DNA from 4 places in the Mycolicibacterium sp. TY81 genome. Region 1 is predicted to be linked to each of the others. Evidence: predicted binding sites of a transcription regulator. Region 1 holds the regulator's gene; each other region holds the start of a gene.
The links. The regulator LexA, encoded in region 1, represses DNA repair genes until DNA is damaged. The targets are predictions, from matches to a motif close to CGAACANNTGTTCG.
Positions count from the first base shown of each region.

Region 2: KI240_RS20415 (HNH endonuclease signature motif containing protein) is a predicted target of LexA. The motif match lies at 2,718-2,731, and genes of this name have one in related genera.
Region 3: KI240_RS06450 (DUF222 domain-containing protein) is a predicted target of LexA. The motif match lies at 2,471-2,484, and genes of this name have one in related genera.
Region 4: KI240_RS21900 (DUF222 domain-containing protein) is a predicted target of LexA. The motif match lies at 1,373-1,386, and genes of this name have one in related genera.

Region 1 is NZ_AP023362.1:1,758,226-1,762,314, forward strand. Features, by position in the region: gene KI240_RS08420 (sunset domain-containing protein) at 1-1,972, shown strand, start outside; gene lexA (transcriptional repressor LexA) at 2,039-2,728, opposite strand; gene KI240_RS08430 (LysM peptidoglycan-binding domain-containing protein) at 2,980-3,453, shown strand; gene nrdR (transcriptional regulator NrdR) at 3,565-4,029, shown strand; gene KI240_RS08440 (alpha/beta fold hydrolase) at 4,036-4,089, opposite strand, start outside.
Region 2 is NZ_AP023362.1:4,233,943-4,238,031, forward strand. Features, by position in the region: gene fbaA (class II fructose-bisphosphate aldolase) at 1-787, opposite strand, end outside; gene KI240_RS20405 (alcohol dehydrogenase catalytic domain-containing protein) at 868-1,881, opposite strand; gene KI240_RS20410 (DedA family protein) at 1,948-2,616, shown strand; gene KI240_RS20415 (HNH endonuclease signature motif containing protein) at 2,736-4,089, shown strand, end outside.
Region 3 is NZ_AP023362.1:1,338,344-1,342,432, forward strand. Features, by position in the region: gene KI240_RS06445 (hypothetical protein) at 1-923, shown strand, start outside; gene KI240_RS06450 (DUF222 domain-containing protein) at 1,060-2,466, opposite strand; gene KI240_RS06455 (phosphoribosyl-ATP diphosphatase) at 2,629-2,910, shown strand; gene hisG (ATP phosphoribosyltransferase) at 2,907-3,773, shown strand; gene KI240_RS06465 (DUF4126 family protein) at 3,826-4,089, shown strand, end outside.
Region 4 is NZ_AP023362.1:4,543,173-4,547,261, reverse strand. Features, by position in the region: gene KI240_RS21910 (SDR family oxidoreductase) at 1-210, opposite strand, end outside; gene KI240_RS21905 (DEDDh family exonuclease) at 282-1,280, shown strand; gene KI240_RS21900 (DUF222 domain-containing protein) at 1,391-2,806, shown strand; gene KI240_RS21895 (carotenoid oxygenase family protein) at 2,882-4,089, opposite strand, start outside.

The DNA.
Region 1 (4,089 bases):
GGCGCTGGGCGGCGCTGCCGACAGCGATCTCGGCTTCCCGACCATCGACGAGGGTGCGGGCAAGGCCACCGACAGCCGGAACAGCACGTTCAGCGCGGCCGACAAGCCGGTCATCTTCTGGACGCCCGACAATGGCGCCTGGGTGGTTCGCGGCGCCATCAACGCCGCCTGGGACAAGCTGGGCGGTTCGGCGGGCACCCTCGGCGTACCCACGGCCGACGAGTCCTGGAAGGGCGACGTCGTCACCCAGCCCTTCACCGGCGGTGAGGTGAGCTGGAACGCCAAGACCAAGACGTTCACCACCACGCCCGCTGACCTGGCAGGCCAACTGACCGGGCTGGACGTGCCGGGCGACGCGACGACGGCCATCGCCGCGGCGCGCCGGGCGGCCGGCGGGCCGCAGGGCACGCTGGGCGACGAGCAGGGGGCCCAGTACAAGGTCGGCGACGGCGTGGCACAGAACTTCGCCGGCGGCACCATCTTCTATTCGCCGGCAACCGGGGCGCACGCGATCACCGGCGATGTGCTGGCCAAGTACCGCGCGGCCGGCGGACCGCAGGGCGATCTCGGCTTCCCGGCGAGCAACGAGACCGACGGCGGCATTTCCCCGACGAGCCGGATCGCCACCTTCGCCGCAGCCGACAACCCGGCGATCTTCTGGACGCCCGAGCACGGCGCGTTCGTCGTCCGTGGCGCGATGAACGCGGCGTGGGACAAGCTCGGCGGCGCCACCGGCAAGCTCGGCGTACCCACGGCCGACGAGTCCTGGAAGGGCGACGTCGTCAGCCAGAAGTTCACCGGCGGTTCGATCTCGTGGAACAAGTCCACCCGGGCGTTCAGCACCGAGCCCGCCGAGCTGGCGTCGCAACTGAGCGGCCTCCAGGTGCCCAGTGTCGATCTGCCGGGTGGCGTGACCTCGCAGGCCGATGAGTCCGGCAAGTGGTACCAGTTCCACTGGTGGTGGCTGCTGGCGATCATCCCGCTGTTGCTGGTGGTGGTCGGCATCGTGATCGCGGCACTGCTGCGGCGCCGGCGGAATGCCGGTCAGGACGCCATCGACGACCAGGACGCGTACGACTACGACGACCACGAGTTCGGCGACGGCGAGTACGGCGACCCGCAGTATGCCGATGGCGGCGCCGACAGCGAGTACGGCGACGAGTACGCGGCCGAGGACCAGCAGTTCGACAACCCGCACGGCGGCCCCGCGTTCCAGAGCAACCCTGATGTCATCGACACCGCGCCGACGGTGTACCCGGATTTCACGGCCGAACAGCCCACTGAAACGCCGGCCGAGACGGCCGAGGGTGAGCGGTCCGAGGAGGTGCCCGAGGCGCAGGCCGAAGCCGAGGCCCAGCCGGTGGACGCGGCCGAGCCCACCGAGCCGGAGCCGGAGCCGGACGCCGACGAATCCGCCGACGAGCCGACGACATCGGTGCAACTGCCCGACGCCCTGCGTCGCGGCGGTGCGGCGGCAGGCCTCACCGCGGCCGGGTTGGCGGGCTTCGCGGGCCTACGGCCCCGGGACCCCGGCGACCGCGTCTGGGCAGCGCCGGCCGACGGCCGGGACGCCGACTCCCAGGCCGGTGACGAGCGCGCGCCCGAGCCGCACGAACAGGCCCCCGAGGTCGAGGCGGCCGAGACCCCGGCAGCGGAACCGGCCACCGAGACGCCCGTGGACGAGCCTCCTGTGAACGAGCCGCCTGCGGTCGCGACACCGCCGGAGGAGACGGTGGTGGCCGGTCCCGCCAGCGGCAGACACCATGCGCTGGGGGCCGAGGAACCCGAGACCGCCCAGATGTCGTTCCGTGTGGCCACCGGTGCCGAGCCGCCCGAGGGCTATGACATCAAGGCCAACACGGAGTCGGGTTTGTACTGGGTGCCGGGATCTCCCGGATATGCCGAGGCCCCTGTCCAAATCTGGTTTGCCAGTGAGGAATTCGCGGTCACCAACGGGTTCATCCGCGGCTGACCGGAGTCACGACTGAGCCCCGCTGCGAGCGACTGCAGCGGGGCTCATCTGTAGGTCTGGCGGGCGTCAGATCTTGCGGATGACGGTCACGACCTTGCCGAGCACGACCGCGTCGTTGCCCGGGATCGGATCGAACGCCGGGTTGTGCGGCATCAGCCACACCTGGCCCTTCGTGCGCTTGAAGGTCTTCACCGTGGCCTCGCCGTCGATCATCGCCGCGACGATGTCGCCGTTGTCGGCCACATTCTGCTGCCGCACGACGACCCAGTCGCCGTCGCAGATCGCGGCGTCGATCATCGACTCGCCGACGACCTTCAGCAGGAACAACGAGCCCTCGCCCACGAGCTCGCGGGGGAGCGGGAAGACGTCTTCGACGGCCTCTTCGGCCAGGATCGGGCCACCGGCCGCGATCCGGCCGAGCACCGGGACGAAGGTCGGCTCGGGCAGCGCGTCCGAACCGGCGACATCGGTGGTGATGGTGGCTCCGGTCGAATCGTCCGCGCCGCGCACGTCCACCGCGCGCGGGCGGTTCGGATCACGGCGCAGGTAGCCCTTCTTCTCCAAGGTGCGCAGCTGGTGGGCCACCGACGACGTCGAGGTGAGACCGACGGCGTCACCGATCTCCCGGATGCTGGGCGGATAACCGCGCGTGGTGACCGAGGTGCGGATGACATCGAGGATGGTCCGCTGGCGCTCGGTGAGGCTGCTGGACCGTCCGCCTGCCTGTGTGTCCGGGGTATCGGTGCTGTCGCTCATGGAGACGAATCTAGCCCAGCGCACCCGATTCATCAAACATGTGTTCGAGATCGGGCGGCTCGGCGTGTCGCGGGCGTGACCCGGTGGTGACGTCGTGAAAGGGGTGGCGGAGTCGGGGAACGGAACTTGTCGGTGGGTGGTCGTATCGTTCGCAACAGTTCGATCACATGTTCTACCGTTCGAACATTTGGGCGATATAGTCGAACACAAGAGCGATCGAACCTATGTACGAACTCCTGAGAGGAACCGACATGACCGTCATCACCCGCGAATACCCGACCGACGTCGTCGTCCGCACCGTGCCTCGGCGTTCAGATGTCAACCGGCACCGCCAGGCCCGGCTGCGGCCGGCCGGCGCGCGCCCCTCGGGCGCGGCCTTCCGGCACCGGGGTACGGGCGTGCTGACGTCGCGTGCCTCGCACCGCCGCAATCCGATCACCCCGTTGACCACGGTGATGCTGGCCCTGGTCGCGGCCGGGATCACGGTGTGGCTGGGTCTGGTGGCGCAGTTCGGTGAGGCGGTCCAGCCGACTTCTTCGACGGCCTCCGTGCCCGCGCAGCTCGCGGTGGTCCGGGTGCAGACGGGGGAGTCGATTCAGCAGGTCGCGCGGCGGGTGGCGCCCGACGCGCCGGTCAGTGCCGTCGTCGACCGCATCAAGGAGCTGAACAAGCTGCCGTCGGTGGCCCTGAACGCCGGGCAGACGCTGATCGCGCCGGTCGGCTGAGGACAGTCCGTGCGCGCGTCGATCGGCACGGCGCCCGGCCGCGTCAGAGCGGCACGGGTAGGCTCGAGACCGTTCGAAACGGTCGATTGTCGGTGCGGCGAAGGAGCGGTGATGCACTGTCCGTTCTGCCGGCATCCGAACTCGCGTGTGGTCGATTCACGAGAAGCTGACGAAGGGCAGGCGATTCGGCGTCGCCGGTCATGCCCCGAGTGCGGTCGCCGGTTCACCACGGTGGAGACCGCAGTCGTCGCGGTGGTCAAACGCAGCGGCGTCACCGAACCGTTCAGCCGGGACAAGGTGATCAAGGGCGTACGGCGCGCCTGCCAGGGGCGGCAGGTCGACGACGATGCCCTGAACCAGTTGGCGCAGAAGGTCGAAGATGCGGTGCGGGCCACCGGATCTCCCGAAGTGCCGAGCCATGAGGTCGGGTTGGCGATCCTCGGTCCTCTGCGTGACCTCGATGAGGTCGCCTATCTGCGGTTCGCGTCGGTGTACCGCTCTTTCTCGTCCGCGGAGGACTTCGAACGCGAAATCGAGGCGCTGCGGGCGCACCGCGGTGTGACGTCGTCGGGCTGACGGCAGCTAGGTCGCGCTGCGCTCGTCGGTCTCCATGGCGTCGAGAACCGCATACTTCGT
Region 2 (4,089 bases), 2.5 Mb from region 1:
CGATCTCCGACTTCAGCGAGCCCGAACCGCCGTGGAACACGAAGTCGAACGGCTTGGCGCCCGCCGGCAGACCGAGCTTGGCGGCGGCCACCTTCTGGCCCTCGGCCAGCACCTCGGGCTTGAGCTTGACGTTGCCCGGCTTGTAGACGCCGTGCACGTTGCCGAAGGTCGCGGCCAGCAGGTACTTGCCGTTCTCGCCGGAGCCCAGCGCGTCGATGGTCTTCTCGAAGTCTTCGGAGCTGGTGTACAGCTTCTCGTTGATCTCGGCCTCGACGCCGTCCTCTTCACCGCCGACGACGCCGATCTCGACCTCGAGGATGATGTTCGCGGCCGACGTCAGCTTCAGCAGCTCCTGCGCGATCTCCAGGTTCTCGTCGATCGGCACCGCGGAACCGTCCCACATGTGCGACTGGAACAGCGGGTTCTCACCGCGGGCGACGCGCTCGGCCGAGATGGCCAGCAGCGGCCGGACGAAGCCGTCGAGCTTGTCCTTGGGGCAGTGGTCGGTGTGCAGCGCGACGGTGATGTCGTACTTGGCGGCGACGACGTGGGCGAACTCGGCCAGCGCGACCGAGCCGGTCACCATGTCCTTGATGCCGAGGCCTGACGCGAATTCGGCGCCGCCGGTGGAGAATTGGATGATGCCGTCGCTACCCGCGTCGGCGAAACCTTTGATCGCCGCGTTGACGGTTTCCGACGACGTGCAGTTGATGGCCGGGAACGCGAACGAGTGCTCCTTGGCGCGGGCCAGCATCTCCGCGTAGACCTCGGGCGTGGCGATGGGCATGTTTTTCCTCTCGGCGAACCTGCAGTCTGGGCCAGTATGTCAGCCACGTGAAGCTGAAGTGCGGCACCCGGGGACACCCGTCAGACGGTCAAGACCATCCGGTAGCGGGCCTCGCCGCTGTTCATCCGCTCGAAAGCCTCGGCGGCCTGCGCGAGCGGCCGTTCCTCGATCACGGCCCGCACGCCCGTCAGCGCGGCGAAGTGCAAGGTCTCCTCGATATCGCGCGATGTGCCCGACGGATGCCCGATGACCGAGAAGCCACCGTTGATGAGGTCGAGCGGGCTGATCGGCAGTGGCTCGGGCGTGACGCCGACCGTCACGAGTTGCCCCTCGGGTGCGAGCCCAGCGACGGTGGCGGCCATCGCCGTCGCGCTCGCGGCGGTCGCGAGCACCACAACCGCCCCACCGAGACGCCGGAGTTCGGCGGCGACGTCCGCGGCGGTCGAATCGATGTAGTGATGGGCGCCGAGTTCCTTGGCGGCGGCCTCGCGCTCCGGACCACGGGCGATCGCGACGGTCTCGAAGCCCATCGCCCGGGAGAACTGCACGCCGAGGTGGCCGAGGCCACCGATCCCGATCACCGCGACCAGATCACCGGCCTTGGCCCGCGTCTTGCGCAAGCCGTTGAACGTCGTCACGCCCGCGCAGCCCATCGGGGCAGCCTCGGCGAACGAGAATCCGTCCGGGATTCGGGCCAGTGCGGTCGCGGGCACCGTGACCGATTCGGCGTAGCCGCCGGGATAGTGCCAGCTCGGCACCGCCATGCGGACACACTGCATGAAATGACCCTGGCGGCAGGGCACGCAGCGGTTGCAGTTGCCGCCGAACCAGCCCACCGCGACGCGATCACCGACTGCGAAGTCCTCCACGCCGTCACCCAGTTCGGCGACGGTGCCCGCGATCTCGTGGCCGAGGGTTATCGGCCACGACAGCCCCGGAAAGTGGCCCGCGTGGAATTCGCGGTCGGTGCCACACACCCCGCACGCGGCGACCGCGATGCGGACGTGATCGCGCGGCGGCGAGACGGTGTCGACGTCCGTCAGTGCGAGCGGACCGTCGGCCTGCGCAACGTGAACTGCCCTGTGAGTGGCCATGCGCCGACCCTACGAGGGATGTGCGGTTGACGGAACCACCTGCAGACACCGGTATCTTTGGGCCCCATGACGACCACCATCTCCGCCATGCCGGGTTTCCTGGACCCGATGACGCTGATCGGCTACTTCGGGACATGGGCGCTGGTCGGGTTGCTGGTGGTCATCTTCATCGAGTCCGGCGTGCTGTTCCCGGTGCTGCCCGGCGACTCCCTGCTCTTCGTCGCCGGCCTGTTCGCCGCCAAACTGGCCGCCGGCACCGCCGATGACAAGATGCAGGAGGCCAACTTCCAGCTCTGGCAGCTGCTCGTGTTCATCCCGATCGCAGCAGTTCTGGGTGGCCTCGTCGGCTATTTCGTCGGCCGGTTCATCGGCGTCGAGATGTTCAAGCCCGATGCGCGGTTCCTCAAGCAGAAGTATCTCGACGAGGCGCACGCCTTCTTCGAGCGGCGCGGTCCCTTCGCGATCGTCATCGCCCGGTTCGTGCCGATCGTGCGCACGCTGGCACCGCTGACGGCCGGGGCGGCAAAGATGAATTTCGCCGTGTTCACCATTTACACCGTCCTCGGTGCTGTGGTGTGGGGCGTCGGGCTGACACTGCTCGGCTACTGGCTGGGCCAGTTCGCCATCATTCAGAAGCTCATCGAGCCGATCTTCATCGTCATCGTCGTCGCGTCGGTGACGCCGATGATCTGGCACTGGTACCAGCGCCGCAAGGCCGCCGCCTCGCAAGGCTGAGCCGCCTCGGCAAACGGGTTCGAAAAACTTTGGTCACTTTGTTTGCGCTGGTAACAGTGGGCAACTAGCGTCACATTTCCCGCGGCTTCTTGTCGGCGGCTCGAACTAGTGTTCGATGTATGGGATTGACCGATCCGGCCGCTGTCGAGGCGGCGTACGCCGCCTACGAAGCCGCGGCGGCCCAGGTTGCGTCCCTGGACTACACCGGCCTGGATGTGCGGGCGTTGTTGGCGTTGCAGTCGCGCCGCGAAACCCTGAAATGCGCCGCCGAAGCGGTCGATCACCAGATCCTGGCCGCCGCCCAAACCCAAGCCACCGCCAAAGACATCGGCGCAAAAGACTGGCCCGAAGTGCTGCATGTGCGGCACCGCATCAGCCGCGAAGAAGCCCGTCGCCGGGTGCGCGACTGCGACCACCTGGGCCCGCGCTCGGCCATCACCGGGGAGGCGTTGGGCCCGGTGTGGGAACTGGTCGCCGCCGCGCTGGCCGAGGGTGCGATCAATAGTGAGCACGTCGCGGTGATCACCTGGTTCTTCCAGAAGCTGCCGCTGTGGGCGGCCGACCCCATCACGTTGACGCAGTGCGAGACGGATCTGGTGGCCGACGCGCGGGTCAAGACCCCCGAAGACCTTCGTAAGGTCGCGGCGGATTTGTTGTATCGGCTGGATCAGGACGGGCCCGAACCCAACGACGACGAACCCGACCCCAAACGCAGTTTCACCATGGGCAAGCAGCGGCCCGACGGCCGCACCGACGTCACCGCCCAACTCGACCCCGAAGGCCGGGCCTACTGGCAAGTGTTGTTCGACAAATACGCCGCCCCCGGCATGTGCAACCCCGCCGACCCACACCCCTGCTACGCCGGGATCCCGACGCAGGAACAGATCGACAACGACACCCGCACCCTCGCGCAGCGCCAGTACGACGCCTTCAAATTCGTGGGCCGGATGATGCTGGCCTCCTCCTCCGGGGTGCACAACGGCTTCCCCGTCGCGGTGGTCGCCACCTGCACGGTGGCCGAGTTGGAAAAACGTGCCGGGACGGCGCTCACCCACACCGGGACCAAACTCCCTATCAAAGACCTGATCCGGATGGCCGCCCAAGGGTCGGACAACTACCTCGCGGTGTTCGATGAGCACACCGGCCAACCCTTGTATCTGGGTCGGGCGGCCAGAACGGCCAGCACCGCGCAGCGCCTCGCGCTGTTCGGGCGGGATTTGGGGTGCACCCGCCCGAACTGCACCGCACCCGCCTCGCGCTCGCAGGCCCATCACCTCACCAACTGGCGCGATGACGGCCTGACCAACATCGACACCATGACCCTGGCCTGCGGCCGCGATAACCGCCTGGCCGACACCGGCGGCTGGCACACCACCATGGGCCCCGACGGCAGAACCCACTGGACCCCACCACCACTACTGGATGTCGGCCAACCTAGGACGAATCAGTATCACCACCCCACCCGCTACCCGG
Region 3 (4,089 bases), 420 kb from region 1:
TGGGCGCGGCCCCGCCGGTGCGTGATTCGCATGTCGCCAGTGCCGTCCGGGTAGCGGCGGTGAATACGTCGAATATGTTGCTCGCAGCGCAATGGGCCGCGCTGGACCAATTCCTGGCCACCCACGCCGACTTTGTGGCGACCGCAGGGCGGGCCGAGGCCGATCGCAGCTTCGGTGCTGTAGCCGCGATAACGCCGACGACTGGATCCGTCACGGCGCCAACATCTATGGCGGGATCCAGCACGGCGCCAATGCCTCTGGCGGCGACGGCACTACCCGCTCCGCAGCCGGCCGGCGCCGTCGCCGTCATCGAGCAGGCGATCGTGTCCGCGCTGTCGACGGCGTTCCTGACGTTGGCCCAGCCGCTGGTCAGCACGCCCCAGCTGGCCGCGATCTTCGGCCCGTTCGTCTTCTTCGGCGTCATCCTGTACGGCTTGGTCGTGGGTGTGCCGCTCACAATTTTCAACTCCATCGCTGCCCCGATCCTCAACTTGTTGCCGTTCTCGGCGGTGCCTGCACCCGTCTCGGCGACGCCCACGCTGACTGCAGCCGTGTCGACCGGGCCCCTCGCGCCCACCGCACGCACCGTGACTGCCTCCGACCCGGTGACGCCATCTCCCAAGGCGACCCATAAGGGCCGGGCCTTGCCGATGTCGCGCACACCGAAGGGCGGGGTGGCGACTCCGGATGCGACCGGTGACGACGACGCGGCGGGGCAGCTCAGGTCGACGGCGCGGCAGTCGATGCCGCACGGGCCGGTGACTGCTGCCGGCCAATCCCACGATCGGAATGTCGGCGGCCAGGATGCCGGATCGCAGGCGGGCGTTCCGAAGGGCGCCGGTGAGGCGGGGGCATCGCCGTCGCGTAGCTCGAAGCTGGGCCACGGCAGCCGGCCGATTCGCGGTGACAAGGGCAACTCCTAGGCGCGGTTGAGGCTCGGCGTTGGCGTCGACGTAGGCGTCGGCGGCTCTCGGGCGTGGCGGCTCTTTTTCGGCCCGTAGCGCCGCGGCGCGTGCGGCACTGCCGTCGCGGCATGGGATGCCGTGGCGCGGTGCCCGATTAGCTTGCGGGCCTGTTTGTTTCACCGTCATCGTCTCCGCTCTCTGTCGGGTAGAGCGTCGGGTGGTGGTAGTGATTCGTCCGTGGCTGGCCGACGTCCAGTAGTGGTGGTGGGGTCCAGTGGGTTCTGCCGTGGGGGCCCATGGTGGTGGTCCAGCCGCCGGTGTCGGCCAGGCGGTTGTCGCGGCCGCAGGCCAGGGTCATGGTGTCGATGTTGGTCAGTCCGTCATCACGCCAGTTGGTGTTGACGTGATGAGCCTGCGAGCAGGAGGCGGGGGCGGTGCAGTTGGGTCGGGTGCAGCCGTGGTCGCGGGCGAACAACGCCAACCGTTGTGCTGTGCTGGCGGTGCGGGCTGCTCGGCCCAGATAGAGGGGTTGGCCGGTGTGGTTATCGAAGATGGCGAGGTAGTTGTCCGAGCCTTGCGCGGCCATCCGCACCAGATCCTTGACCGGCAGCTTGGTACCGGTGTGGGTGAGCGCCATCCCGACGCGCTTTTCCAGGTCGGCGACGGTGCAGGTGGCGACCACCGCGACCGGGAACCCGTTGTGCACACCCGACGTCCCTGAGGCCAGCGCCATCCGGCCCACGAATTTGAACGCGTCGTACTGCCGCTGCGCCACAGTCCTTGTGTCGTTGTCGATCTGCTCCTGCGTCGGGGTCCCGGAGTAGCAGGGCTGCGGATCGGCCGGGTTGCACATACCCGGGGCGGCGTACTTCTCGAACAACACGTCCCAGTAAGCCCGCCCTTCCGGATCAAGTTCGGCGGTGACGTCGGTACGCCCGTCAGGCCGCTGCTTACCCATCACGAACGACCGCTTCGGATCCGGCTCATCGTCGTCGGGTTCGGGGCCGTCCTGATCCAGCTTGTACAACAAATCCGCGGCCGCGCGCCGCAAATCCTCCGGGGTTTTGACCCGGGCATCGGCCACCAGATCCGTCTCGCACTGCAACAACGTGACCGGGTCCGCCGCCCACAACGGCACCTTGCCGAAAAACCAGGTGATCACCGCGACGTGCTCACTGTTGATCGCACCCTCAGCCAACGCGGCGGCCACCAGTTCCCACACCGGACCCAACGGCTCCCCAGTGATCGCCGAGCGCGGGCCCAGGTGGTCGCAGTCCCGCACCCTCCGGCGGGCCTCCTCCCGGCTGATCCGCAACCGCACATGCAACACCTCAGGCCAATCCTTGGCCCCGATGTCTTTGGCCGTGGCCTGGGTCTGTGCGGCCGCCAAAATTTGGTGATCGACGGCCTCGGCCGCACACCTCAACGTTTCCCGGCGGGACTGCAACTCCAACAATGTCGGCACATCCAGACCGGTGTAGTCCAAGGCCGCGAGCCGCGCATGCGCCGCCTCGTAGGCGGCGTACGCCTCCTCGACAGCGGCTCGATCGGTCAAACCCATACTTCGAACACTAGTTCGAGCCACTGACAAGAAAACGCCGCAAATGTGACGCTAGTTACCTAGCGTGACCAGCGAAATCAAAGTGACCAAAGTTTTTTCGAGAGCCGACGTAGCCTCGACATGCGACCCCAGGCAGCCACGTGCACGGCCCGTGCCCCCAGCGTGAAACAATTGCAGCCCGTGAAGACCTTCGATGCGCTATTCGCCGAGCTCAGTGAGCGAGCGCAGACCCGGCCGGCCGGCAGCGGCACCGTCGCGGCGTTGGACGCCGGCGTGCATCATCTGGGCAAGAAGATCATCGAAGAGGCCGGCGAAGTGTGGATTGCGGCTGAGCACGAGAGCGACGACGAGCTGGCCGGCGAGATCAGCCAGCTCCTGTACTGGACGCAGGTTCTGATGATCAAGCGCGGCCTGACCCTCGACGACGTGTACGGCAAGCTGTGACCGGCGCATCGAACGGCCTCCTGCGCGTCGCCGTCCCGAACAAGGGCGCGCTCAGCGAGTCCGCCGCCCACATCCTGTCCGAGGCCGGATACCGCCGCCGCACTGATCCCAAGGATCTGACGGTCGTCGACCCGGTGAACAAGGTCGAGTTCTTCTTCCTGCGCCCCAAGGACATTGCCATCTACGTGGGCTCCGGGCAGTTGGACTTCGGCATCACCGGCCGCGACCTGGCCGCCGAGTCGATGGCGCCCGTCAACGAGCGATTGGCCCTGGGTTTCGGATCCTCGACGTTCCGGTATGCCGCACCCAAGGGGCGGGACTGGACCGTCGCCGACCTGGCCGGTAAGCGCGTTGCCAGCGCCTACCCGAACCTGGTGCGGAAAGACCTGGCCGACAAGGGGATTGACGCCACTGTGATCCGCCTCGACGGCGCGGTGGAAATCTCGATCCAGCTCGGTGTCGCTGACGCCATCGCGGACGTCGTCGGATCCGGCCGGACCCTGGCGCTGCACAACCTCGTGGCCTTCGGTGAATCGCTGTGCGATTCGGAAGCAGTTCTCATCGAGCGCGCCGACGTCGCGCCGGATCCGGCTCGCGACCAGCTCGCGGCCCGCATCCAGGGCGTCGTGTTCGGGCAGCAGTACCTGATGCTCGACTATGACTGCCCGCGCAGCGTTTTGGAGCAGGCAACGGCCATCACGCCGGGTCTCGAATCGCCGACCATCGCGCCGCTGGCCGACGCAGACTGGGTCGCGGTGCGCGCCCTGGTACCGCGGCGCCAGGTCAACGCCATCATGGATGAGCTCGCGGCCATCGGGGCCAAGGCGATCTTGGCGTCCGATATCCGGTTCTGTCGCTTCTGACCCGTGCCGGTGTTAGCGTCGCCGTGAGGTCCGCAATCTGACGGAGGGTCACGTGACGCAAGCGCTGGTTCTGCTGTTCGCCTTACTCATTGGTGTGGTCGCGGGCCTGCGGGCGCTGACTCCACCCGCCGTGGTGGCCTGGGGCGCCAAGCTCGGCTGGTTGCCGCTGGTGGGTACCTGGGCCGAATGGGTCGGCAACTGGATCACGGTGACGGTGCTGACGATCCTGTTGGTGGTCGAGTTGATCACCGACCAGCTGCCCAAGACGCCGGCGCGAACGGTGCCGTCGCAGTTCGGGGCCCGGTTGTTCACCGGT
Region 4 (4,089 bases), 2.8 Mb from region 1:
GTCGGCCGACAGTTTGTGGAGGTGCTCCAGGCCGGTCGGCTTCTGCGGATTGCGCACCGTCCCGTGCACGGTGTGCCCCGCTTCGAGCAGGTAACGGACGATCCAGCTGCCGATATACCCGCTGGCGCCCGTGACGAGGACGGGCGCGTCGGGGTCGATCGTGGTCATGCCCGTGACGATAGCGTCGAGCACCTCGTCGAGGGCGGTCATCGCCTGATTCGGACGGCGACACGCTGTGGTGCCCGCCGAATCTTGTCAGGGGTCCGTGCCATCCTTGCCACGTGGGCGAAACCAACCTCGGCTGGGGCCGACCGGCCACCGATGCCGGTGCGGGTTGGGCCGTCGTCGACGTCGAGACGTCAGGTTTCGATCCCGGCCATGCCCGCGTCATCAGCGTCGCGGCGCTGGCCCTCGGCGGCGACGGCAACGTCGAGCATTCGTTCAGCAGTCTGCTCAATCCGGGCGTCGATCCCGGCCCCACGCACGTGCACGGCCTGACCTCCGAGATGCTGGCGGGACAGCCGACGTTCGGTGAGGTCGTCGGTGACCTCGCTGCCGTGCTGTCCGGGCGCACGCTGGTCGCCCACAACGCCGGTTTCGACTACGCCTTCCTGGCCGCCGAGTGCGAGCGCGTCGGCGCGGTGCTGCCCGTCGACAGCGTCATGTGCACCGTCGAGCTGACCCGCCGGCTCAACCTGGGCACCGAAAACCTGCGCCTCGAGACGCTCGCGACGCACTACGGCGCGACGCAGATTCGCCCGCACGACGCCCTCGACGACGCCATGGTGCTGGCCCAAATCCTCAAACCGGCGCTGGCCGCGGCGCGTGAGCACCGGCGCTGGCTGCCCATTCGGAATGTGGGTCGCAAGCGCTGGCCCAGTGGCGCCATCACGCATGACGAACTCCGGCCGCTGAAGGTGCTGGCGTCCCGGCTGCCATGTGATTACGCCAACCCGGGCTGGTTCGTACCGGGACAGCCCTTGGTGCAGGGCATGCGGGTGGCGCTGTCGGCCGAGATGGTCCGCACGCACGAAGAGATCATCGAGCGCATCGTGCACGTCGGGCTGTCCTACTCCGACAGCGTCGACGCCCAGACCTCGCTCGTCATCTGCAACGAGCCGGCGCCCGTGCAGGGCAAGGGCTATCAGGCTCGCGAGCTCGGCGTGCCGCTCGTCTCCGACGCCGAATTCATGACGCTGCTCGGCCATGTGGTCGGCGGCTCGGATGTCGAGGAATTCGTCGACCGGACCCCGGCCGGCGACCAGTTCATGCTGTTCTAGCAGGCGCTCGTCGAAAAACTTTGATCACTTTGATTCCGCTGGTCACGGTAGGTAACTAGCGTCACATTCCCGGTGATTTCTTGTCGGTGGCTCGAACTAGTGTTCGATGTATGGGATTGACCGATCGAGCCGTTGTCGAGGAGGCGTACGCCGCCTACGCCGCCTACGAGGCGGCGCATGCGCGGCTCGCGTCCCTGGACTACAGCAGTCTGGACGTGGCGACGTTGTTGGAGTTGCAGTCCCGCCGCGAAACCTTGAGGTGCGCGGCCGAGGCGGTCGATCACCAGATTCTGGCCGCCGCACAAACCCAGGCCACCGCCAGAGAGATCGGGGCCAAGGATTGGCCTGAGGTGCTGCATGTGCGGTTGCGGATCAGCCGCGAGGAAGCCCGCCGCTGGGTCCGCGACACGGATAACTTGGGCCCGCGCTCGGCCATCACGGGCGAGGCGTTGGGTCCGGTGTGGGAACTGGTCGCCGCCGCGCTGGCCGAGGGTGCGATCAACAGTGAGCACGTCGCAGTGATCACCTGGTTCTTCGGCAAGGTCCCGGTGTGGGCGGCCGACCCGATCACCATGGCCCAATGCGAGACCGATCTGGTCGCCGATGCCCGGGTCAAAACCCCCGAAGACCTCCGCAAAGTCGCGGCGGATTTGTTGTACCGGCTCGATCAGGACGGGCCCGAACCCAACGACGACGAGCCCGACCCGCAGCGCTCGTTCGTCATGGGCAAGCAGCGACCCGACGGGCGCACCGACGTCACCGCCCAACTCGATCCGGAAGGGCGGGCCTACTGGGAAGTGTTGTTCGACAAGTACGCCGCCCCCGGCATGTGCAATCCGGCTGACCCGCAGCCCTGTATCTCCGGGACCCCGACCCAGGAACAGATCGACAACGACACAAGGACTGTGGCCCAGCGGCAATACGACGCGTTCAAATTCATCGGCCGGATGGCGCTGGCCACTGGGACCTCGGGTGTGCACAACGGATTCCCGGTCGCGGTGGTCGCCACCTGCACCGTCACCGACCTGGAAAAGCGCGCCGGGATGGCGCTCACCCACACCGGCACCAAGCTCCCGGTCAAGGATCTGATCCGGATGGCCGCGCAAGGCTCGGACAACTACCTGGCGGTGTTCGACGAGCACACCGGCCAACCCCTCTATCTGGGCCGGGCGGCCAGAACCGCCAGCACCGCCCAACGCCTCGCGCTGTTCGCCCGCGACCACGGCTGCACCAGACCGAACTGCACCGCCCCCGCCTCCCGCTCGCAGGCCCATCACGTCAACACCAACTGGCGCGACGACGGACTGACCAACATCGACACCATGACCCTGGCCTGCGGACCCGACAACCGCCTGGCCGACACCGGCGGCTGGACCACCACCATGGGCCCCCACGGCAGAACCCACTGGACCCCACCACCACTACTGGACGTCGGCCAACCCCGAACCAACCACTACCACCACCCCACGCTCTACCCGACCGAAGGTGAGGACGCCGATGGCGAAAGTGACAGTCCTGCAAGGTGAGTCACCGCCACCACCGATCGGGTGCGGCGTGGCACGAGGCTGCCCAGGGCTTGGGCCGGTGCCGAAAGCGGGTGTTCAGCCCGCGATACGCCGGCTGAATGTGCCGTGGAACCCGATCGGCAAGTGGTGCTCCAAATGCGCAGTGGCCAGCGGCCCGTCCTCGATGGTGCGGGCATCGAAGATCACGAGTTGCGAACGATGGCTCCGCAGATCGTGATTGAGCACCAGCAGCCAACCGTCGTCCTCGGCGGCCGTGCGGGAGCGGGGTACGAACAACGGTTCACCCGTCTGGGCCAGACCGAAATCGAACGTGGTCTGTACGCCGGTTCGGTGGTCGATGCGCGTCACCGCGTTGTAGTGGCCCACGTCCTCGGTGGCCTTGCAGGCGTAGGTGACGTTGTGCTGCAGCGTCGAACGGCGCCAGTCGTACTGCGGGAATTCCATTGGCGCCGTTGCTGATAGCACCGTCTCGCTGATTCGTCCCGACTTGCTGATGCGGAAGCGCGAGAGGTGTCCGCGGGGCCACTCATCGATGGTCAGGTGCGCACGGGGATCGGTCGGATCGGCCGGGTCCTGCCACGCCTTACCGAGCTTGCCGAAGATGTCCGAGTCCTCGAACCGGAAGAACTCCACGACGGTGTCGGAGCCGTCCTCGAAGGCGTTGGTGACGTGGATGTGCGTCAGTGCCTCGTGCTCGATGATGCGGGGCTTGGACCCGTCCCGCGGCACCAGGGCGAACCGCGTCGAGCCGTTGCGGGTCTGGTATTCGAGGGCCTTCGCGAGCGATCGGGTTCGCAGCAGCGTCGGAATGTTGGGGCGCAACGGATCCAGCACGAACACCATGTGGTTCTCGGTGAGGGCGAAGTCGTGGTTCCACACCATGTCCCACAACTTCAGTGAGCTGATCTGGTGGCTCCGGCCGGCGCGGTCCACCTTGAAGCACCGCAGTCGCGGCGTGGGCAGCAGGTCGAGGCCGAAGTTGTAGACGTCGCCGGTGTGCGGATCCCATTTCGGGTGGGCGGAGAAGGAGCCGAGATAGCCGAGGCGGTCACCGTCGAAGCGCTTGTAGCCCAACGTGTCCAGTGAGTCCGGATCGATCTGGTACGGCGGGCCGCCCTCCCACATGGCCAGGAGTTCGCCGCAGATCGTGGCCATGTTGGTGTTGCCGGTGTTGGCCGGCGGCAGCAGGTTGCCGCGCAGGGTCGGGGCGTTGGTGGTGATGCCGCGCTGGCTCATCACATCGCCGCTGCGGTACTGCTTGGTGCGCACATAGCGGTTGGTGA